Regions from separate parts of the Paenibacillus sp. MT86 genome, predicted to be linked through region 1. Evidence: riboswitches for the same ligand, from Rfam matches in the RefSeq annotation. Region 1 holds a riboswitch; each other region holds the start of a gene.
What was found. A riboswitch is a leader RNA that binds a small molecule or an ion and turns the genes downstream of it on or off. The one in region 1 is predicted to bind thiamine pyrophosphate.
Positions count from the first base shown of each region.

Region 2: it holds a riboswitch for thiamine pyrophosphate, as region 1 does, so the genes downstream of both, AC3RCL_RS03035 (ABC transporter substrate-binding protein) here and AC3RCL_RS27010 (ECF transporter S component) in region 1, are expected to answer to the same signal.
Region 3: it holds a riboswitch for thiamine pyrophosphate, as region 1 does, so the genes downstream of both, tenA (thiaminase II) here and AC3RCL_RS27010 (ECF transporter S component) in region 1, are expected to answer to the same signal.

Region 1 is NZ_CM179499.1:5,943,471-5,950,984, reverse strand. Features, by position in the region: gene pdxR (MocR-like pyridoxine biosynthesis transcription factor PdxR) at 1-62, shown strand, start outside; gene AC3RCL_RS27025 (helix-turn-helix domain-containing protein) at 122-907, shown strand; gene AC3RCL_RS27020 (SDR family oxidoreductase) at 1,522-2,376, shown strand; gene asd (archaetidylserine decarboxylase) at 2,440-3,243, opposite strand; TPP riboswitch at 3,409-3,521, shown strand; gene AC3RCL_RS27010 (ECF transporter S component) at 3,613-4,242, shown strand; gene AC3RCL_RS27005 (ABC transporter ATP-binding protein) at 4,235-5,911, shown strand; gene AC3RCL_RS27000 (energy-coupling factor transporter transmembrane component T family protein) at 5,908-6,714, shown strand; gene AC3RCL_RS26995 (TetR/AcrR family transcriptional regulator) at 7,018-7,514, shown strand, end outside.
Region 2 is NZ_CM179499.1:703,456-710,969, forward strand. Features, by position in the region: gene AC3RCL_RS03010 (aspartyl-phosphate phosphatase Spo0E family protein) at 72-248, shown strand; gene AC3RCL_RS03015 (TatD family hydrolase) at 283-1,098, opposite strand; gene AC3RCL_RS03020 (ABC transporter ATP-binding protein) at 1,187-2,020, opposite strand; gene AC3RCL_RS03025 (ABC transporter permease) at 2,075-2,833, opposite strand; gene AC3RCL_RS03030 (MTH1187 family thiamine-binding protein) at 2,830-3,123, opposite strand; gene AC3RCL_RS03035 (ABC transporter substrate-binding protein) at 3,212-4,243, opposite strand; TPP riboswitch at 4,365-4,474, opposite strand; gene AC3RCL_RS03040 (VOC family protein) at 4,650-5,033, opposite strand; gene AC3RCL_RS03045 (diguanylate cyclase domain-containing protein) at 5,292-6,827, shown strand; gene AC3RCL_RS03050 (EAL domain-containing protein) at 7,033-7,514, shown strand, end outside.
Region 3 is NZ_CM179499.1:1,327,677-1,335,190, forward strand. Features, by position in the region: gene AC3RCL_RS05705 (ABC transporter substrate-binding protein) at 1-930, shown strand, start outside; gene AC3RCL_RS05710 (VOC family protein) at 2,015-2,515, opposite strand; TPP riboswitch at 2,778-2,881, shown strand; gene tenA (thiaminase II) at 3,023-3,709, shown strand; gene thiM (hydroxyethylthiazole kinase) at 3,766-4,608, shown strand; gene thiD (bifunctional hydroxymethylpyrimidine kinase/phosphomethylpyrimidine kinase) at 4,605-5,612, shown strand; gene thiE (thiamine phosphate synthase) at 5,609-6,265, shown strand; gene AC3RCL_RS05735 (hypothetical protein) at 6,370-6,897, opposite strand; gene AC3RCL_RS05740 (hypothetical protein) at 6,921-7,346, opposite strand.

The sequences.
Region 1 (7,514 bases):
CCAGCATCGAAGAAGGGGTTGCCCGGATGGCGCTGGCATGGCGGGACATGCAAAAAACATAAAAAACGGGTATGATGGGAAAGAGGTCAATTTTTGAATGAGATGAGGGGGTTATGACGAGATGCTGAATGCATCGCCGTCTTCGTTTATAATCATGCCTGCGCTTGCCAAAATCGTTTGCGAGCCGGGCTGGAAATGGCAAAAACGCGAAAGGCCCATGCAGAACTACGATTTGTTCTATGTATGGAGCGGCGAAGGCACGGTCGAGCTAAATGACGAGCCCTTTACCGTGGGAAAGGGAAGCTGCTTCCTGTTCCGACCCGGAGATCATACGAGCGCGACGCACAATCCGCAGAAGCCGCTCGTATTGACATATATCCATTTTGACGTGACCGACCCGGTCGAAGAGATTCCGGCATCTTATCGCAAGCTGACGGAAACGATGGATTTCGAATATTTGCTTGCACGCTATGTGCGTTTGTATCTGGACAAGCCCTATGGTTCACTGGAAGAGGGCCAGCTCATTCTGAAGCAGTTGATGATTCATCTGCTGCGCTCGGATCTGGATGCGCCGGTGGTCAAAAAAGCAAGCAATCAGCTGTCCGAGGCGATCCATGAAATCGCGAATTACGTCCGCCAGCACCCGGGGGTTCCCCATCGGGTCGAGGATTTGGCGGCCAGAGCGGGGTTGTCTCCCCGCTACTTCTCGATCAAGTTCAAGGAACTGATCGGCACGCCGGTGCAATCCTATATCATTCAGATGCGGATCGAGCGGGCGCAGCATCTGCTGCTGCATCAAGGGATGAACGTAACGGAAGTGGCCGACGCGCTGGGTTATCGGGACATTTTCTTCTTCAGCCGACAATTTAAGCAGTATACGGGCAAGAGCCCATCCGAAATTCGATGATTCCCCGCCCTTCCATAACTTACCTGCTTGGTTGAAGGGGACTATGGGTTTCATAGCAAGCGATTTAGGGTAAAAACGACGTACAGTTTCATTTTAAGATATCAGAAAGTATAAATTCGAAGCAAGAGCCTTCCTGATATCGCAAGAAAAACTTCCGTTAAATGCGGTCTGTCTTCTATGCAAGTACGTCGATAGACGTTTTTCTTATGAAGGGGGGAGAGGGGAATGAGCCCAAGAAGACGGGTGCGGGGACGTTTCTTCAGTCGTGGCGGCTGCGGTATTTTCAGAAATCGCTTGCGCCGCATGAAGACAACGAATCCGGATCATCAAGACGTTTGGTTTTAAAGGACCTTGGCCTACATACGGGTGACGTTGAATCCCGTTATCATATACGCATTTCGCTGGAAACACGCAAAAGGGAGCTGACAAGCTCCCTTTTTTATTGGGATTAATTTTATAGGTCAGGACTCGGACTGCATTGCAAACATTTGATATATTGGGAATATACATAAAGCGCTTAAGAGCAAAGCTCGAAACAGATTAGGCATTTTGGATATAGGAAGGGTGACGGGTGTGAAGGAGAAAGTGGCATCGACGGAGCCGGCGGTGATCCGGTGGTAAGGGCGGGAGCAGGGAAGGTTGCGCTGGTCACGGGCGCGTCGAGCGGGTTCGGACTGCTGATCAGTCTGGAGCTGGCAAAAGCAGGTTATGACGTGGCCGCGGGTCTTCGCAGACCTGAGGCGGCAGCAGAGCTGTTGGCTCAGGCTGAACAAGCAGATGTTACCGGGCGTATTCACATCTTCCGATTGGATATATGTGCCGAGGAGCAGGTCAAGGCTGCTGCTTCGGCGCTGGAGCAGAAGTTCGGCCGCTTGGACGTGCTGGTGAACAACGCCGGCGAGGCGGTGGGCGGCATGGTGGAGGAAGTGCCGCTGGGGGGCTGGCGAAAGCAGATGGAGACGAATTTCTTCGGGACCGTATCGGTGACGCAGCATATGCTCCCGCTGCTGCGCAAGACCGGACGGTCCAAAATCGTTCTCATGAGCAGCATTAGCGGCAGGGTCGGCTTTCCGGGTTATGGTCCCTATGCGGCGTCCAAATTTGCGTTGGAGGGGTTCGGCGAGAGCCTGTCCATGGAGTTGATGCCCTTTGGCATCGATGTCGTGCTGGTCCAGCCCGGTGCCTACGGCACGCCGATCTGGAATAAGAGTTTTGGGGAGCTGGCGGTCAAGGAAGGATCACCCTACAGCGGTCTGCTGAAGGGCGTGCTGGACTATTCCGAGCGGACGGCCAGGGAAAGCGGAGATCCGCAGGAGGTAGCCCGTCTTGTGGCAAGCATATCGTCCATGACCAAACCGAGGTTCCGCTATACGCTGCCCCGAGGCACGCGGCTGACCGCGCGGATCAAGGGACTGCTGCCGGATCGGCTGTTTCAGCGGATCATTTACCGGCTGCTGAACAGGCGGTAATCCTTCATCCGTCGAATGTTTCATGGACTTAGCTTATAGCGCATGCTTGGAAGGTTAAAGGAATTACCCTTTTCGGGCTGTGGAAGGGTGCAGCAAACCGAGCAGTTCTCCCATCTTCACCTTGGAGCCCGGTTCCAAGTCACCGCGGGGTGTAAATGTGCCGTTCTCCGTCAAGAGCACGACGGTAGAGCCGAATTCAAAGTACGCAAGTTCGTCGCCAATGTCGTATTTCTTCACGCTCTCGTCGGCATAACGGATGCTGCTTACGTTCATGGCTCCGACCTTCACGACCGCAACTTCGCCGAATTCATGGGCAATATAGGTAATGAGGCGCTCGTTGCGGCTGAGCACGTTTCGGATATGGGTCATCGCAAAATCGTTCACGGGGTATACCCGGCCCTTCAAATGCTCGCTTTCCGCTTGAATGCCGGTTACCGGGGAATGTATGCGATGATAGTCGGTCGGGCTTAAATACAATACGAATGCATAACCGTTGATATAATTCTCCATTCTCGGTGACTTGGCGAGCAGCTCGCTCAGGGTATAATCCTGTCCCTTGACGCTGAGGATGGTGCCGGCGTTGACGGCGCACATCGCCGAAATCGTGGCATCGACGGGGCTTACCATGGCATCGGCGGTGTCGTCTATGGCGCGCAGGCCTATTTTTAACCGGCGGGAAAAGAATTCGTTCAACGAACGGTATTCGTGGATCTCCTTCTCCGCTTCATGCGCCGGGATTTGGTAGATTCGTATAAATGCAGGTATTAGATGACGGCTCAGCCGGCTGTGGGAACAATGCCCCATGATGCGGGACAGCCACTTGCGGGAGGACAGCTCGGTCATCAGACGCAGCAATTGTTTAGCCATGTCATTCTCCTTTGTGCATAGGTGTCGGCAATAAAACGTTGGTGGAAAAGCCAATCACTCTGATATTGACATAGAATGAGCCGGAAATCAATAAATAGCCATTTTTGAAAAAAGGTTCTTGCTAATTGGGGAACGAATGTGTATTTTAAGATTAACATGAAACCGAATAGGGAATACGGGGGCTTGAGTGAATCAGGCTGAGATTGCAGTTGCTATCCGCTGTTGACCGTTAATCTGAACTGGGTAATGCCAGCGTAGAGAATATCCGACCCTGCCTACATAGGGCCTATTTTTCCGTCTGCGCGTTTTTCCAGACGGTTTTTTGTTGTGTTTATACAAAAATAGCGGTGGAGAGGGGAATGTGTTGTTATGGGAACGTCAGTGCAGGAAAAATTGGGGGTACAGCCTAGAAAAGGGCTGCGTTTAAGCGATATTTTGGTGACGGTGCTGGTATCGCTGGTGCTTGGCGTCATTTATCATTTCTGGGGATCGGTTTACAATCTGCTGAAACCGCTGTTCTTCGAAGCGGATGAACTGTTATACGGCATGTGGTTCGCAGCGGCCACGCTCGCTTACCTGCTGATCCGCAAGCCGGGAGTGGCCATCATCGCGGAGGTGGCGGCGGCCCACGTGGAAGTGCTGTTCGGGAGCGGCTGGGGACTGACGCTGCTGCTGTACGGTCTCATTCAAGGGCTGGGCGCGGAATTGGTATTCGCGGCGTTCCGTTACCGGAGCACCTCGGCGTGGACGGTGGCGATTGCCGGGGCCGGCGCGGCGGTCGGCTCGATGGTGATGGACTTCTATTACAGTTATACCGATGATCTTCAGACCTGGATGTTCCTCGCCAAGTATGGCATGCGGATTCTCAGCGGCGCCGTCATTGCCGGCTTGCTCATGCTGCTGCTGGCCAAAGCGTTGGACCGTACGGGCGTCACATCCCTGCTGCGCCCTGCGTCCAAGAAGGATTATGAAGCACTGGATGATCCGCGCCATGTCTAAAACCGCCGCCCGCTTGGTTTCGTCTTCAACCGCCGAGGCGGTTACGGAGCAGGCTGTGCATGTGGAGGGATTGCGCCTGAAGTATCCGGGCGAGGAGCGTTTGATGTTTAAGGACTTGTCCTTCTCGGCTGCCCGCGGGGAAAAGGTGCTGCTGCTCGGTCCGAGCGGCTGCGGCAAATCCACGCTGCTTCAGGTGCTTAGCGGGATGATTCCCCGCGCCACGGAGGTGCCGATGAAATGCGAAGCCCAGCTGGTGCCTCGCTCTTGGGGATATGTATTCCAAGATCCGGATACCCAGTTCTGCATGCCGTACGTGGATGAAGAGCTGGCCTTCGTGCTGGAGAACCTCAGCGTTCCCCGCGACGAGATGAAGGAGCGAATGCAAGCCGTCCTGCATGAGGTTGGGCTTGACCTTCAGGAGCTGCATGTGCCGATCGGTCATCTGTCGCAGGGGATGAAGCAGAGGCTTGCGCTGGCTTCAGCCCTTCTGCTGGAGCCGGAGGTGCTGTTCCTCGATGAGCCGTCCGCCCTGCTCGACCCGGAAGGCAGGGAGCAAATCTGGTCAGCGGTGAAGGCCGTATCGGAAGGGCGTACGCTGATTATCGTGGAGCACCGGATTGAAGAAATGGCCCAATACGTGGACCGCGTGGTGCTGTTCACCCCGGATGGCGCCATTCTGGGCGATGGTCCGCCGGCAGCGATATTCGCCGAGTATGCGCGCGAGCTTCAGGCGTATGGCATCTGGTATCCCGGCGTATGGGAGGATTATGCGGAGTCTCGGGCAGGACGGGAGTTGTTTGCTCCGGTAGACGCGCCAGGCGATGAGCTGGGAAGTCTCATGCCTGAGGCAGACTCATCGTTTGCCCAACTTGGGGAGCCTGTCATTCGGTTAGATGATTTCCGGGGACTGCGATGGGAGAAACCGGTCGTCTCTCTTCCTTCGGCTGAGGTATACCCCGGAGATTTCATTGCGGTGATCGGGCCCAACGGCGCAGGCAAAAGCTCGTTGCTGCTCAGTTTGATGGGGCTCCTGCGCGCCGAAGGGACCTATGTGCTCTGCGGGGAGGAGGTCATCCAGGGCAAGCGCAGGAAAGTGCGGAAGAAGAGAGAGCGGCAGCTGCGCCAAATCGGATTCGTGTTTCAGAATCCGGAGCTTCAGTTTCTGACGGAACGTATCGGCGATGAGGTGATGTACTCGCTGCTGGTGGACCATATGCCGCCGGAAGAAGCGAAGGCACGGGCCGACCGCTGCCTGGAACGCTTTGGGCTGGACGGCATGGATAACAGGCACCCGTACCAGCTGTCGACAGGCCAGAAGCGCCGGCTGAGCGTTGCCACGGCCATGGCAAGGCAGCCGGCCGTCCTGCTCCTGGATGAACCGACCTTCGGACAGGATGCGCGGAACACGTTCGCGATTCTGGAGATGTGCGAACGGCTGCGCCGCTCCGGAACCGCCATTCTCATGGTGACCCATGAAATGGAGATCGCGCAGCGGGCGGCCACGCACATCTGGGAGATTCGGGAAGGGCGGTTGACGTCAAGTTTGCCTTCCCCGCGCTGGTGTAGCGGGACGGAATCCGGACGGGAGACGGGCAAAGCGAATCATACCGATGCGTCGCGGGATACGCTGGCTGCATCCGGTCATCTCCATACGGGGGTGAACGCATGAATATATGGAATCCTGTGCGGATCACTTGGCTGCACCGGGCGAATCCGGTGGTGAAGCTGGGACTGATCTGTGCGCTGTTTTTTATGACGGTGCTGACCCATGATCTTGATTTTGTCATGTATCAGGCCTTTATCTTTATGATTTGCCTCGTGGTGCTCAGCGGGGTGAAGCCGTGGAAGATGCTGCTGTTTTTCATTCCGTTCCTGCTTGCCTTCATATCGTCCGCCTCTTCCATGATGCTGTTCGGTAAGGGGGTGACGATCTGGTGGGAGTGGGGATTGTTCCGAGTATCGGAAGAAAGCTTCTATCGGGGACTGCATCTGGGCTTTAAGGGGATTGCCTTTGCGTCAGAAGGGCTGCTGCTCGTGACGACAACGTCCTCGGTGGATTTGTTCTACAGCCTGATGCAGAAGCTGAGGCTTGCGCCGAAGTATGCGTACAGCTTCATGGCCTCGATCCGGCTGTTGCCCATGGTCTGGGAGGAATATGTGATCCGCCGCCAGGCTTTGAAGGTACGGGGAGTCCGCCCGATTCGGGGAGTTCGCGGCATGGTGAACCGTGCAGGCATGTATATTGTGCCGCTGCTGGCGCAAAGCATCCGCCGGGCACACCGGGTGGCTGCTGCGATGGAGGCGAAGCAATTTGACGGGGACCGGGCGAAGGCCCGAACGTATTATTACCCGTCACGATATTCCCGCTACGATCTTCTGGTCGTCGGTTTATTGGCAGCCGCCGCCTGCTGCGCCTATATGGCGGCCGGATATTTTCCTTGGTTCGGCATTGGCGACGTGCGGTTTGATTAAACCGTTGTTCTCCGGACAAGAGCCTGCTTACGGCTTGTAAGCAGGCTCTTTTTTTTGTTGATAACTCCAGAGGGTCTGGCTTGCTTACCTCGCAAGATAAAACGTCCGTTCTATGTGATCCAGCTTCCGAGAAAGTATGGTCCTTGAAGGTTTTCCATGTATCCTCTTGCGATCCTAGTGCATGTAAGGTGTACTCTATCCTGTTAATTTAAAAATCATGTCTGGATTTTATGCTGATTGAGGCGTTATAATACTTCTGGTACCGATAAAGTATTTGCAGTACCAGAAGGAGGGTTTGGTCACTTGCGCGAGCGAATATTAAATGAAACGATCCGTTTGATTCAGCGGCAGGGGTTTACGTTTACGGTCAGTGATCTGGCCCGCGGCCTTGCGATTAGCAAACGGACGATTTATGAGCATTTTTCATCCAAGGAAGAAATCGTTGAGCATATTATTGACGGGATGATTCGTCACATCCAGCAGCGCGAACGCGAAATTGCGGCGGACGAGACGCTTACCGTTCTGGAGAAAATCCATCAGATCCTGATCTGCCTGCCTCAGGAGATGGAGAAGATGGATTTGGGGATGCTGCCGGATCTGAAGCGGTCGCATTATCCGCAGTGGGAGAAGCTGGACACCTTTTTCCGGGAAGAATGGGGCATTGTCACCGAGCTCATGGAGCAGGGCATGGCCGAGGGCAGCATCAAACGGATTCATATGCCGCTGTTCATCGACCTGTACCTTGGGTCGCTCCATCAGATTTACGATTCGAGGGCGACGGTGAAGCATCAACTGCCGCT
Region 2 (7,514 bases), 1.8 Mb from region 1:
TGTCTAACATCAAACATCCTATAATTTTACATTAAAGCATAAAATATTACATGAGGGGAGGACATAAAGTCATGAAAACGAAGGAAGGCATTAGGTTTGATATCGAGCAGGAAAGAAACAAGCTTCATAAAATGAAGCAGCGGTATCGTGATTTTAACCATCCTAAAGTCCTCAGGCAATCGATCGTGCTCGATGAACTGATTAACCAATATAACCGGTTCCTTAAAGAAAACAAACCGATTGCGTAAACAACCGGCTTGAATGGAACGGGAATTCTTTTTTTTATAGATCGTAAAGTCTAACCGCATTCTCGTAAAAAATCCTGCGAGCCTCGGAAACGGCCAGCCCGCGAAGCTCGGCCCATGCCGCCGCTGCGGAAGCCGTCATCTTAGGATGGGTCATCTGTCCGGTGAACGGGCCATCGAACGGCCAAGGGCCGTCGGTTTCGGTCATGACAAGATGCTCCGGATACACACGGGCAATATCGCGAATTTCATCCTCATAAAGAATGTCGGGCGTGAAGGAGATATAGCAGCCTTTATCCGCCATCCGCCGCAAGGTGTCACGGGAGCCCTTGAACCAATGGAAATGGGCGCGGGTGACGCCATATTTGTCGAGCAAATCACATGCGGTATCCGCATCTTCATATACAGCGTGCAGTATAACCGGTTTATGATGCCGCTTCGCAAATGCTATAAATTGCTCAAGCAGGCATTCGTAAGGGCGGTTATCCCACGGCCGACCCTCCGTTTCGGCTTCCAGCCTGGCATAATAGGGCAGGCCGACCTCTCCGACGGCAATCATGTCGTCGACATGATTAGCCATCCAATCCAGCAGCTCTTTGGTTTCTTCAGGGGAAGGGACGGGCTGTTCCGGATGATAACCGAATGCCGGCCGCACCAACGGTCCGTACTCCCTGGCCAGCTCCAGGTTTCGCTTGCTGGAAGCCAGGTTCATGGAAACGGAGATGATGGACTGAACTTCGCTTTTGCGGATATCCGCAAGAATCGTTTGCTGATCGGAGAAGGCATAAGAATCCAGATGAATATGGGTGTCCAGCAGAGGGAGATTCGTTTCCGTCTGCGTGAATGATTTCATCGTTACATCACCTCGCTTGTACGCCTCCGAGAAGCGCTCTTGAATAATGGATACAGGAGCTTAGGCATTTGTATCCTGCCTATGCGGCTCAACGCTTGTGCTGTTCTTCGCGCATGATGGCGGAGATTTCGGTTTTTAGCGCGATAAAGGACGGGTCGTTCAGGATGTCTTCCCTGCGCGGACGGGGAAAAGGGACCTCTACCCGTTTCAGGATCGTCCCGGGCCGCGCCGACAGGATATAGATGCTGTCCGAGAGCAGCAGCGCTTCCTCGATATGATGGGTAATCATCAGCACCGAACGGCGCGTATCCTCCCAGATATCGAGCAGCCAGCGCTGCATATCGCCGCGTGTCAGCGCGTCGAGCGCGCTGAACGGTTCGTCCAGGCACATAACCTCCTGCGGACTCATCAGCGCGCGCAGAAAGGCGGCCCGCTGCTGCATCCCCCCTGAAAGGGTATGCGGATACGCCTTCTCGAAGCCGGCAAGCCCGGCCCGTTCCATCCAGCTGCGTGCATTTTCCCTGGCGGCGGTTTTCGAGGTGCCTCTCAGCTCCTCGGGAAGGAGCACGTTGTCCTCCACCGTACGCCAAGGGAAGAGGGCCGGCTGTTGAGGCATATAGGCGATGCGGCCTTTCTCTCCGGTCACGTCCTGACCGTCCATGAGTACGGAGCCCGCATCCGGAGGCGTTAACCCCCCGATGATATGGAAGAGCGTGCTCTTTCCGCTGCCTGAAGGACCGATCAAGGAGACGAATTCCCCGGGCTGCACCTGAAGCGAAAGGCCATCCAGCACGTGCACTTCGCTGCGCCGTTCGCGGAAGGTGATATGAAGGCTGCGAACCTCAAGGGCAGGCGCTGGCGGGACCGCGGTAGATGACCGGCGCTGCCCGTCATGATCCGGCAGGGATACTTGATATGTCATGTCGCTAAACAGCCTCCTTTTATATAGGTTGGAAAATGTCCGTTCACCGTGGTTCTAGCCTTTTCGATTCCAGCGGATCAGGCGCTTCTCCAGCAGGGTGATCAGCAGCACCATCAGCAGGCTGAGCAGGACGATGATCAGAATGGCAACAAACACCCGGTCCGTGCGGTAGCCGGATTTTTGCAGCATCATATAGTAGCCGATGCCCCGGTCCGAGCCGATCCATTCCCCGATCACCGCACCCATGACCGAATAGGTGGCCGCGATGCGGATCCCGGAGAAGATGGAGGGGAGCGCATGCGGCAGCTCCAGCTTGGTGAAGATCTGCCATGAAGTGGCTCCCGCCATCTGCATGTAATTCATCATGGTTCGGTCGGTACGCGCCAGTCCGTCCAGGGCGGCAACGGCTACGGGGAAGAAGCAGACCAGGGTAATCACGATAACCTTGGGCAGCATGCCGAAGCCGAACCAAATCATGAGGAGCGGGGCGAGAGCGATCGTCGGCACGTTCTGGCTAAGAATAAGAAGCGGATAGAGGGCTGTTTTGAGAAAAGGCACCAGATGCAGGGCCAACGAGATGACAAGGCCGATCGCCGTACCGATCATAAATCCGACCAGGGTTAATTGCAGCGTGGCCAGCGTATGCTGAAAAAGGCCGGAGGCGCCGGTGGCGGCTTCATGCCCGATGGCCGTCGGCGCCGGCAAAATATACGGCTCTATATCGAATACCGATACCGCGGCCTGCCATACCGTCAAAAAGAAAAGGACCGCCGCAGCGGGCGGCCAAACGGAGCTCCACCAGCCTTTTCTCATGGACGGTATTTCTCAGTCAGCTTATCCATGCTGATGCCGCCCGGATGGTGCGCGATTTTGACCTGGGATATGACGCTGGGACTTCCCGCTTTCACCAGCGCCTCATGCATGCGCTCAACGATTTTCAGCAGCTCGGAAAGCTCTCCTTCCAAGGTGGTTTCGAGCGCATGGACCTCGTATTTCACGCCCGATTCTTGAATGACCCGAATCGCTTCATCCACATAAGGAATGCTGTCGCCTCCATCCGGCGTTCTGGGTATCACTTGTATGCTCAAGAGGGTGTTTGCCATCTAAACTCATCCTTTCATGCAAGCTATATTGTAATGGAAGAGAGGCAGCCTGCCGGACAGGCCGTCTCTCTTCCGAATTAAATGCATCCTATGGTTTCTCCGGTAAAAATTCATTGGTGAAGGCGCTGTCCGCATCAAGCTCCTTCTCGAGCAGCTTGCGTTCAAACATCCAGTCTGCATACCCCGACCATACTTCGGCTTTCTGCTCGCCCCAGCGGGCAGCATCATCCTGATAGCGGGGACTCAGCCATTTCTGGCTGGCAAGAACCAGCTCGGCATCCAGCTCGGGAACGGCCTTCGTCAGCAGGGCAGCTGCATCCTCAGGATGTTGAATCGCATAGTCGTATCCTTTTGAGGTCGCCCGCACGAATGCTTTGACAAGCTCCGGGTCCTCCTGGATCAGTCTCTCGTTCGTTACGATCACCGGCGTGTAATAGTCAAGCTGCTTGGAGTAGTCCTTCACATAGATCATGTCAAGCGGCTCGTTCCGGAGCTCGGCTTCGATACCGGTCCAGGCATAGAAGATCCAGGCAAAATCAATATCGCGTTTGACGGCGGTAAAATAATCGGCATCGCCCATGTTAACCATATTTACTTTGCTGACATCGGCACCGTCGATCTCCATGATGGATTTCATGACGGCTTCCTCAACAGGCGAGCCCCAGCCGCCGTAGGATTTCCCTTCAAAATCGCCAGCCTTGACGATCCCCTTGTCCTTGGGGGCGGCAAAGCCGGATGTATTATGCTGAATAATCGCCGCAATGGAGACAAGCGGCAGGCCTTGGGTTCTGGCAAGCGTGACGCCTTCCTGGTAGCTGATGCCAAACGGCACCTTGCCGGATGCGACCAGCGTATCCGTTCCGCCGGCCCCCGGCTGGACGATCTGGACGTTAAGCCCTTCTTCCTCATAATACCCGAGCTCCTTGGCTGCATACAGTCCGGTGTGGTTTGTGTTGGCCGACCAATCGAGCATCAGCTGTACGTCGCGGAGCTTTTCGGCCGCCTGGCCGTCTGCGCCTTCGGTGCCTGTATTTTCGTTCTGTCCGCCTGTACCGCATCCCGCCGCAACCATCAGCAGGGCGCAAGCGAGAAGCAGCGCCATCCATTTTCCCTTCTTCATCTTGTCTTCTCTCCTTTGAATTCTCTTTCTCTTTCTATGACCTCGTTAACTCCACAAAAAAAGCGCCCTGAATGATATCAGGACGCATGACGGCGTAAGTGTATACCACGGCAAATCATAGCTGCCGCAAACATGGACTTCCTACGCTGGCATTACCCAGATCAGGTGTAAGGGTCAGTATCATCGGATACACTCTCAGCCGGCCAAATTCCAGCTCCCCCGGGATTTATGAAGTTTCGGACGTTACATCCGTTATTATAGTCCTAACGCAAAGACCTGTCTAGTTCGGAAGGGGATGCGAACGAGGCAGGTCTTCGTATTGGGCATGGCTTGTGCGGTTGGAAGAATGAACCCCGTTAACCATTCACGGGATGAAGCATTTTGATAGGATCCTGTACGGCAGCGGTTAGCGCTGGAAGAACTCAATCCATTCTCCTTCGGGACCGTGGACGAAGAAATAGCGGTACCCGTTCGGAAGCGTTACGATTTCTTCGTCAAGATGAGGTACGGCCAGTCCCTGTACGCGCACATATTCCGCTTCGATGTTATCGGTGCTGACGGCGAAATGATGGACGGTGCCTTCTGCGGGAAGCGTGTCGCTGTAACCCTGGATAAGCTCGACTTCCGTTTCGTCGCTGCCGTTAAATCCGAGGAATGCCAGCTGGATGACGCCATTGGTATGGGTAAGGCGATCTTTCAGTTCAAGTCCGACAACGGTTGTGTAAAAAGCAATCGTGGCTTCAAGGTCCCGGACGACAATGCCGACATGATCCAATCGTTTCTGTGACAAGGCTAAACACCCTTTCCGATTCATATGAGATATGACTGAAATGTTATCATATAATTCCTATACGTCAAGTGGGTCTTGAGGACGGAAAGCTTTTGGAGCGCGATGGTTTAATAGAGTTGAATCGATGGTCTTTCTTTCATTTCCTCATCTTTACTTTTAGGTGGGTAAAAAGTATCATGAGAACTATAACTATTAATTCAAAAGACCTAACAAACAAGCATTGAAGAAAGCTTGCCTTTTGGCCGAGGAGGAATGCTTATGAGTCCAACTCCAGCAGATCATCTGTGGATTCGACTCGCCATCATATATGCATTCATTCAGATAATGACCGTTCTGTGGATGCCTGATGCTTTATTGCTTCAGCGTGTTCTAGTCATTATGGCTTCCGCTGCCGCTTCCGTCTATTTACTACGGATCATTCGGCATTACGAGCCGCATCTTCGAAGGTTTTGGCTTATCGCAAGTGCCGGGCTGATGGCGGATGCCTCGGCTCGAATCATCGATGCTTGTTATTTTTGGCTGGGGAAAGAGAGCGCTTCCCGTACAATTTTGACTCAATTATTCTGGGGATTCGAAATCATCCTGTTTGCAGGTGCCCTCATTTATTTGTTCCGGCACGTACAAGGTTCGTTTCGGGGAGTGCGGTTTATGCTGGATATCGTGATCGTTGGCATAACGGTCATGACGGTAGGCTGGGAATATTTCATCAAGCCCGAGCTTAACGGTTTGGCGAATGAAGCCTTATGGGGAAAGCTGTGGGTGGACATGCTGTACCCGCTGTGCGCAACGGTGCTTATTTTCTTCACCTTGGTGTTGTATTTTAACACAGGGCAGTTAAGGAAACGGGCAGTCTTCCTGATATGCCTCGGCGGGAGCATGTACATTGCCGCCGATGTTCTGCATATGTATCTCGTCGATTATAAGGGTGTTGAAGTTCGTTCATACCTGTACCCACTGTATACGTTATCGGTATTCATCATTGGTTTGGCAGGAGGGCGGTCAGCTCCCGATGCCCGAAATCAATCGTTGGATGAGAGGGAGCCCCGTTCGTTCGGAAATCTGATCGTAAGATATCTGCTTCCCTACAGCGTGCTTGGCGGGATGTTTGCCCTTATGGTGCAGCGGTTCGGAGGGTGGAACGGGCTTTTTACCGGCTTATCCCTGTGCGTCATCCTGATTCTGATCAGGCAGATCCTGATCCAGTTCGAGAATGACCGCTTGTTTGACCGGCTGCATCAAAGCCTGATGCAGAGCGAGACCTTGGCGCATCGCGACGATCTTACGGGACTCTATAACCGCCGCTACTTTAACGCAAGGCTGTCGAGCTCGCTGCAGGAGGCGGACCGTGCGGGTTCCCGCGTAGGGCTTCTATATATGGATATGAACCGTTTTAAACGAGTGAATGACCGCTACGGCCATCGTGCCGGCGATTTGCTGATTCGCAAGGTCGCGACTCGTCTTCAAACCCTTGAATCCAAAGGCGTTCTGGTTTCCCGTTTAGGAGGGGACGAATTTACGGTAGTGATTCATCCGGCCGGCGAGGATCAGGAACTGATCTGGATGGCGGAAGAGATCTGGACGATGCTGAGCGAGCCATATGAGCTGGAAGGGCATGAGGTCCGAACCACGCCGAGCATCGGCATCGCGGTCTATCCGGATCATGCCAGGAACGACCAAGAGCTGATCGGTCGCGCGGATGCAGCGATGTATGCGGCCAAAGAGCGAAACGCCCGCTGGCATTTCGATGTGGAACGAACGATGCTGCTGCAGCTGTTGGATCAAAAAGTCGAATAGACAAAAGATTCGGATATCGACAATATGTTGTTAAGAGCAATATAAGTCGATTATTGTAGAATTTAGCGCAATCATTGCACGAATCTTGCGCATTTCTCGCAAAATAGGTCATAACTTCGATATAAAATCCATAAAATGCAAAGAAATCATATTCAAAATGCCGATAAGAAGCATAGTGAGAGCTAGCTTGCCAAGGAGGACGAACATGATTTGCGACAATTGCAGCACCTTTGAACCGATTGAGGACCAGGGGACCATTCATATGAAGCCTGCAAGTGGTGAGCTTATTCAATTGCTGGCAGTGAACGGCTACGCGGTACAAGAGAACAATGAGGGTTGTGCTGTGAACTACAAGGTACGAGCGGACCTGATCTCCATCATCGAGTGTCTGCAACCCCTTCCGCTGAAGATTCGTCAAGAGCTGTCCTTCTGTGTTACCCGTGGAGGAGCTCCGCAAATCCGGCATTCGTGGATCCCTATGCAGAAGTTCGAACTGCAGATGGAGCATTATGATATGGTGAATGTCATTTTACATAAGCAGTTTACGAGCTACATGCAGCCCATCGTGGATCCAAACGAGCAGATCGTGGCCTATGAATTTCTCCTTCGACCGGTAGAGTGGGGACCCCGGTTCCAGCCGTACGAGCTGTTTGAGACAGCCCGAAAAACCGGACTGCATTCATTCCT
Region 3 (7,514 bases), 2.4 Mb from region 1:
CCGGCGCAAGAAGGGACAAGCAACGCGGGCGGCGACACGACGAATACCGCAGAGGGCAACAGCGGCGCTGCTGCCGGCGGCGAATCGTATGAAGTTACGCATGCCATGGGGACGGAAACGATCAAAGGAACGCCTCAAAAGGTCGTCGTCCTCACGAACGAAGGAACCGAGGCGCTTCTGGCCTTGGGCGTGAAGCCGGTAGGTGCCGTTAGATCCTGGACGGGGGATCCTTGGTATCCGCATATTAAAGACCAGATGGAAGGCGTTACCGTTGTCGGGGAAGAGAGCCAGCCGAACATCGAGCTGATCGCGGGTCTGCAGCCTGACCTGATCATCGGCAACAAGATGCGTCAGGAAAAAGTATACGAGCAATTGAAGGCGATCGCGCCGACTGTTTTTGCCGAGGATCTTCGCGGCGAGTGGCAGAACAATTTTGAACTGTATGCCAAGGCGCTGAACAAAGTGTCGGAAGGCGAAGAACTCTTGGCAGCCTACGACAAGCGGATCCAGGAGTTTAAAGAGAAGGCCGGCAGCAAGCTTGACGAAACCGTCTCCGTGGTTCGTTTCATGGCAGGCAAGACCCGGGTGTACCATACCAATACGTTCTCGGGCGTTATTTTCGATAAAATCGGCATCGCCCGCAACGACATGACCAAGAATGCCAAGGACGATTTCGTGGACGAGATCACGAAGGAACGTCTGCCTGAGGTGGAAGCCGACAGACTGTTCTATTTCACTTATGAGACAGGGGATGGCGGCGCCAACCAGACCGAGCAGGAATGGATCAACGATCCGCTGTGGAAGAACCTGAACGTTGTGAAGAACGGTCAAGCCCACAAAGTGGATGATGCGATCTGGAATACGGCAGGCGGCATCCTGGCGGCCAACCTGATGATCGACCAACTGCAGGAGTTTTACGGCATTCAGTAAGGAATGAAGACGGATGCTGAAGGCTAGTATCATCGTATAGCGGAAGATGCTAGGAAAAGTTAAAAAAGGAGGCATCCCTCAAGATCTGAGATCTTTTGGGATGCCTCCTTTTTTAACATCGCGCGTCGCCAGTACCGCAACGTCGAAGTACCGCCGGTATGCAGCTGCATGTCACATCGCTCGCCAGTACAGCCTAACCAACTCCGGGCATCATGCCGCTAACCATGACCTGTTAACGGACACCAGTTCCCTTATTTCCCTGATTAACCCCCGATTCTCAGATCAAACGGACATAGGATCCCTTATTACCGCAATAGACTGTCCTTTTGCCATCATATTCTATGAATAACGTATCTGGTGTCCGTTAGCCATCAAAAATTACGCCTATTCAGCTAAATAACGTATCCTCAGTCCGCTAGTCCTCGATCAGTAGCACCAAGACCAGTAGTAGCACAAAGACCAGTAGTAGCACAAGACCAGTAATAGCACCAAGACCAGTAATAGCATCAAGACCAGTAGTCGCACAAGACCAGTAATAGCATCAATACCAGCCAGTCACCAAGGTACTCGTTAACGGACACCAGATCCCTTATTTCCCTGATTAACCCTCGATTCTTAGATCTAACGGACACAGGATCCCTTATTACCGCAATAAACGGTCTATTTGCCGTCATATTCTATGAATAACGTATCTGGTGTCCGTTAGCCATCAAAAATTACGCCTATTCAGCTAAATAACGTATCCTCAGTCCGCTTGTCCTCGATCAGTAGCACCAAGACCAGTAGTCGCATCAAGACCAGTAGTCGCATCAAGACCAGTAGTAGCATCAATACCAGTAGTCGCACCAAGACCAGCAGTCGCACAAGACCAGTAATAGCACCAAGAACAGTAATAGCATCAATACCAGTAGTAGTACCAGGACCAGTAGTAGCACCAACTATATACCGGATTCTACCTCTAACCCAAAGCTACTCTAAGTTATGGTGTTCTAAGTTGTTTTGGTCGGCGCCATCCATGCACACCCCTGGGACACCGAATCCACCCATGTCCTCCCTGTAATAACGCTCGCTTCACGGTAACTTTTTACGACATCTTCACCACGATCTCCGCCCCTGCAACATAGGTCATCGCTTGGATGTATTCCGGGTCTTGGGCACGCTGTTCCATTTCCACCGGAGTGAGGTCCTCCATTCGTGTCTGTACCCACCATAAGTTGCCGAACGGGTCCCGTACCCGTCCCACCCGATCGCCGAAGAACAAGGTCGTTGGCTCCGTCACCGAGACCGCTCCTGCGGCCAGCGCTTGCCGATACACGTCATCGCAATCCTCAACATACAAACGGAGGTATGCCGGGCTATCCGGCCATTCCGGCTTTGCGTCAAACATCATGACGACGGCATCCCCGATTCGCACCTCGGCATGGCCGATGACACCATCGCCAACATAGACGCGGGCTAACTCTTCGGCCCGAAAAGCCTGCTTGAGGAAATCGATCAGCGCTGCGGAGTTTCTTGAGATGATCCACGGCGTCACGGAGGTGTAGCCATCCGGAATGGGTTTAACCGTTTTCAGTCGGTACGTCATAAATACGCTCGCTCCTTTAAATTTCATTTATTTGAATTGTGCTTATGCACTCATTATGCGGGGGCATATATGACAGCCGAGCGTCAGTGTTTCCGGAATGAGTTTGGGGTAGCCTGCGTTTTTATCTTGCGAAAAGACAGCCGCCACCGTACATCGTCACAATCACGCGGTCGGAGGAAGGTCGAGCTTGAGGTTCCGTCCACAAACTGTTAACGTTTGACACCACCCCCAAACCTATGTACAGTATTAGACAAAAGAATAGGAAGTCCACTAGGGGAGCCGTTGGCGGCTGAGACAAGAGCGTATCTTGGACCCTTTGAACCTGATCTAGTTCGTACTAGCGTAGGAAAGTGGAGCCTTCGAATATGAGGTCTCGGTGCGTTTTTTTGGCGCACCCGGGCTTGTTGACGAAGCCGCTCCAGTTTTCGGGGCGGCTTTTTAGCGTTGTCTGAAAAGTCGTGTCTTACGGACTTCCTGCTCTTCAATATGTTGGAGGTGGGGACAAAGATGCGTTTCACGCAAGAGCTCCGTCAGCAGGCGGGAGGCATTTTTCAAGCAATCTTCGATCATCCCTTCGTAACAGGCATTGCCGAGGGGAATCTGGAGCGGGAGCAGCTGATTCACTATGTGAAGCAGGATTTTGAGTATTTGAATGCCTACATGCGGATATACGGAATAGCCATATCCAAATCGATCAGCCGTGAAGAGATTGCGGCCTTTAACGAACAGATTTCATTCATTCTGCACAGCGAGGTGCACCCGCATCAGAATTTTTGCGCAGCCGCCGGGGTGACCTATGAAGAGCTTCAAGGATATCCGCTGGCTCCGTCCGCGCATCATTACATCCGTCATATGCTGACGGTGGCGCATGAGGGTAGTTTGGGGGAGATTATGGCCGTACTGCTGCCATGCCCATGGACGTACCTGGAGATTGGCCGCAAGCTGTTGAATGAGGTGAAGCCGGATGCCTCCCATCCGTTTTACGACTGGATTTCTTTCTACGGAAACCGGGGGGAAGACGCAACAGCCAAGTTCCGCGACCGTGTCGATGCATGGGCGGAGCGTGCAACGACAGCCGAGCGGGAACGGATGAGGGAGCATTTCATGCTGAGCTGCCAGCTGGAGTATCTGTTTTGGGACATGGCTTATAAGCAGGAGGAATGGCCGGTGCAGCTGGAAGCTGCCGTGCTGTAAAGAGCGATGTTCGCAAGCACATGGAATTCCATTATAGCGAAGAGAGGCTGATATAAATGCATTCATGGGAAAAAGAGGTTTCGGCGCTTTTAACGAAGGTACAGCAGACGAGCCCCCTCGTTCACAATATGACGAACGTGGTGGTTACGAATTTTACGGCTAACGGCTTGTACGCGCTGGGCGCGTCGCCGGTGATGGCTTACGCGCCGGAGGAAGTGGCGGATATGGCCGCCATCGCGGGCGCGCTCGTATTGAACATCGGCACGCTGAACCGCGAGCTGGTGGATGCGATGATTATCGCGGGGCAATCGGCGAATGCCCATGGCGTGCCGGTGCTGCTGGACCCGGTCGGCGCGGGAGCGACCCGTTTTCGGACGGAGTCGGCGCTGCGGATCCTAAGCGAGGTGAAGGTTTCGCTCGTGCGCGGAAATGCGGCTGAAGTCGCTCACCTTATCGGGGAGGACCGCGAGATCAAGGGCGTAGACGCAGGCAATAGCGCAGGCAGCAATCATGCCGAGCTGGCCGTGCGGGCGGCGCGCGAGTTAGGCACGATCGTGGCCATTACCGGTGAAGAGGACGTGATTACCGATGGAACGGAAGTGCGCATCATTACCGGAGGGGATGCTCTGCTTACGAAGGTGACCGGCGCAGGCTGCCTGCTGACCTCGGTGCTGGGTGCCTTTGCCGCGGTGGAAGCAAACCTGCTGCTTGCAGGTACGGCGGGTCTGGCCTTCTATGGGGCCGCGGCGGCGAAAGCTGCTGAGCGAACGGCAGATCTGGGACCGGGAAGCTTCCAGATAACTTTCCTGGACGAGCTGGCGAAGCTTCATCCAGGATCGCTGGAAGGGTATGCCGCTGTGCTGGAAGCGGGAGCGGCGGCTGCCGGAGGCACGCGATGAGCGAGGCTCGCATACCCCGTGCCCTGACGATTGCCGGGTCTGACAGCGGTGGCGGCGCCGGCATTCAGGCCGATCTGAAAACCTTCCAGGAACTCGGCGTGTACGGCATGTCGGCGATTACCGCGATCACGGTGCAGAATACCTTGGGGGTTCACGGCGTATATCCGCTGCCACCCGAAGCAACTGCGGGGCAGATTGAAGCGGTTGGCTCGGACCTCGGAGTAGATGCATTGAAGACGGGCATGCTGTTCAACGCCGAGATCATTCGGCTGGTTGCTGACCGGATTCGGGCATTCGGCTGGGGGAAGGTCGTTGTCGATCCCGTGATGATCGCCAAGGGCGGAGCGGAGCTGCTGCAAAGCGAAGCGGTGCAGGCTTTAAGAGAAGATTTGCTGCCGCTGGCGTTGATTGTCACCCCCAATATACCGGAGGCCGAAGTATTGGCGGGGATGCGAATCCGCACGATGAACGATCGCAAAGAAGCGGCGAGACGTATTCATGCTCTTGGGCCCAGGATCGTAGTGATCAAAGGCGGTCATGACGAGGGAATCCTTGGAAGCGATGAAGGTACGGATCATGAAAGAGACAGGGGACCGGCTATAACGGCGGGTATGCAGCAGGAAGAGTTGCCTCAGTCCGATAGGACGCACGGTCAAATGAGAACTGCCATGCCTGCTGGGGAGTATAGGGGGGGCCGTTCGCTCTTTTCCAACGATGACGGTAATCCCGACAGTCCTCCGGTCATCGACCTCGTATACGATGGTACGGCCTTCACAGAATTATATGGCAAACGAATTCATACCGTTCATACGCACGGTACCGGCTGTACCTTCTCTGCGGCCGTTACCGCAGGCCTGGCCCAAGGTCTGAGCGCATTGGATGCGATTCAGAGCGGGCGCATATTCATCCAAGCGGCCATTGAGGACGGCTTAAACCTGGGGCACGGACAGGGCCCGACCAATCATTGGGCATACAATCGCCGCCGTCAGGAGGTGCTGCGATGACGGGCAGAGTGGCACCCGAGATGATGAGACGGCATCTGCGGATGTACCTCGTGCTCGGCAGCGTGAACTGTATCGTCGAGCCAAGCTTGGTCGTGCAGGAAGCACTGGCTGGAGGCGCAACCATGGTCCAGTTCCGTGAGAAGGGACACGGTGCGCTTGTCGGCGAACCGATGATTCATCTGGCTCGCCGGATTCAGGATCAGTGCCGCCAAGCGGGCGTGCCCTTCATCGTCAATGACGATGTAGAGCTGGCACTGAAGCTGAACGCAGACGGCGTGCACGTCGGCCAGGACGACGAATCCGCGGCTTCCGTCCGCGAGCGAATCGGCAACCGGATTCTCGGTGTTTCCGCCCACACGGTGGAGGAAGCGCGGCGCGCCATCCTCCACGGTGCTGATTACCTTGGCATCGGGCCGATCTATCCGACCCGCTCGAAGGATGATGCCAAGACTGCGCAAGGCCCAGCAATTCTCCGTGAGCTTCGCGAAGCTGGAATCCACCTGCCGATCGTTGGGATTGGCGGGATTACCGTGGAGCGCGTGGAGGAAGTGATTGGAGCGGGTGCGGATGGCGTCGCGGTGATATCCGCCGTGACGGGAGCGGAGTCGGCGAGGGAGGTAGTGGAGGCTATTGTAGATAAGTGCTTCAGGTAGTTGGATGTTTTCATGAGAAAGGATTTTTACAATTAATAGAACTTACTATAAAAAAAGAGTGTCGAAATTTTTCGACACTCTTTACAACTATAGGGTGAATTTTATTAGTTTAAGTGTTCTGCTTTTCCTTCTACATACCATTCTTTTGATCCATTTGAGTTCTTCGTTTTCATGTTAATAACAATATAAGAGCCATCATACTTCTGCCAAAACTGCTTGGCTTCCGTTAACTCGGAGTTTATTAGAATAGCAGGCATGTAATCCCCTACTTCTAGGTTTGCTCTTCTTTCTTCGCCATAAAATGCATCAATAAAAGACGATTTCTCTTCTGATTTGAATTTTGAATATAATTTATCTTCAATCTCGATGGAGCTTATCATATTCCATTCGCTTAAGTCTTGTTGTGTTGTCAATGTCACGGATTTAATTGAATGATTTAGGATCGTTTCTTTCCCTAAATTCCATGAAGAAACAAGTTTGTTTTCTACGTTTTTAATATATTGTTGTTCTTCTTGACTTTCTGTATTAAAAGAGAAGATGTTTGTTAATGAGTCACTCGCATAAACACTAGAACCTGATATAGCAAATGCTAGACCGAGAGTTATTATAGCAGTTCTTTTTTTTACCTTCATTAAGATGCTTCCTCCTTTAGTCATCATTTGTTTTTTAGTATATTTACTGAACCCGAATTAGTTACATCACTGCCAGTAAGAGGCGAAAGGCGAGAATTCCAATTCATAACATAAAATCCGAATGTTTTATGTGTACAGCTTGAGATATTAGCTGCCGCGCTTCTTAGACCGGAAGGACGATAAAGATCATCGATATCATAGCTCGATCCTAAGTATGTTCCGTCACGGTATAATTCCATGTAAGCAGAAACCGAGCTTACTTTCTCATAGGTACTTTCATATATTCCGCCATCAACATACCAATCAGAAAAATTGTTATGGCACGTTCTCAAATATATATCTGGCGATGCATTTGATTTTAATGCAAAAGCATGCGGTGAGAAAAGAGACAGCGTGAGCATGAAAGCAAGAACAGATAAAACGGCCGGTTTAAATAGTTTTTTGAGCATAATTTAATTTGATTCTCCTTAATATTAGTCTAAGCATAAACCTAATATAAAGAAATAATTTATTCACTCCCTTTTTTGTATAATTTTAGGAATATACTAACACTAATATAACATTTGCAATATATATATTTAATGGGACTTTTTAACTAAAAATAACAATCAATCCCA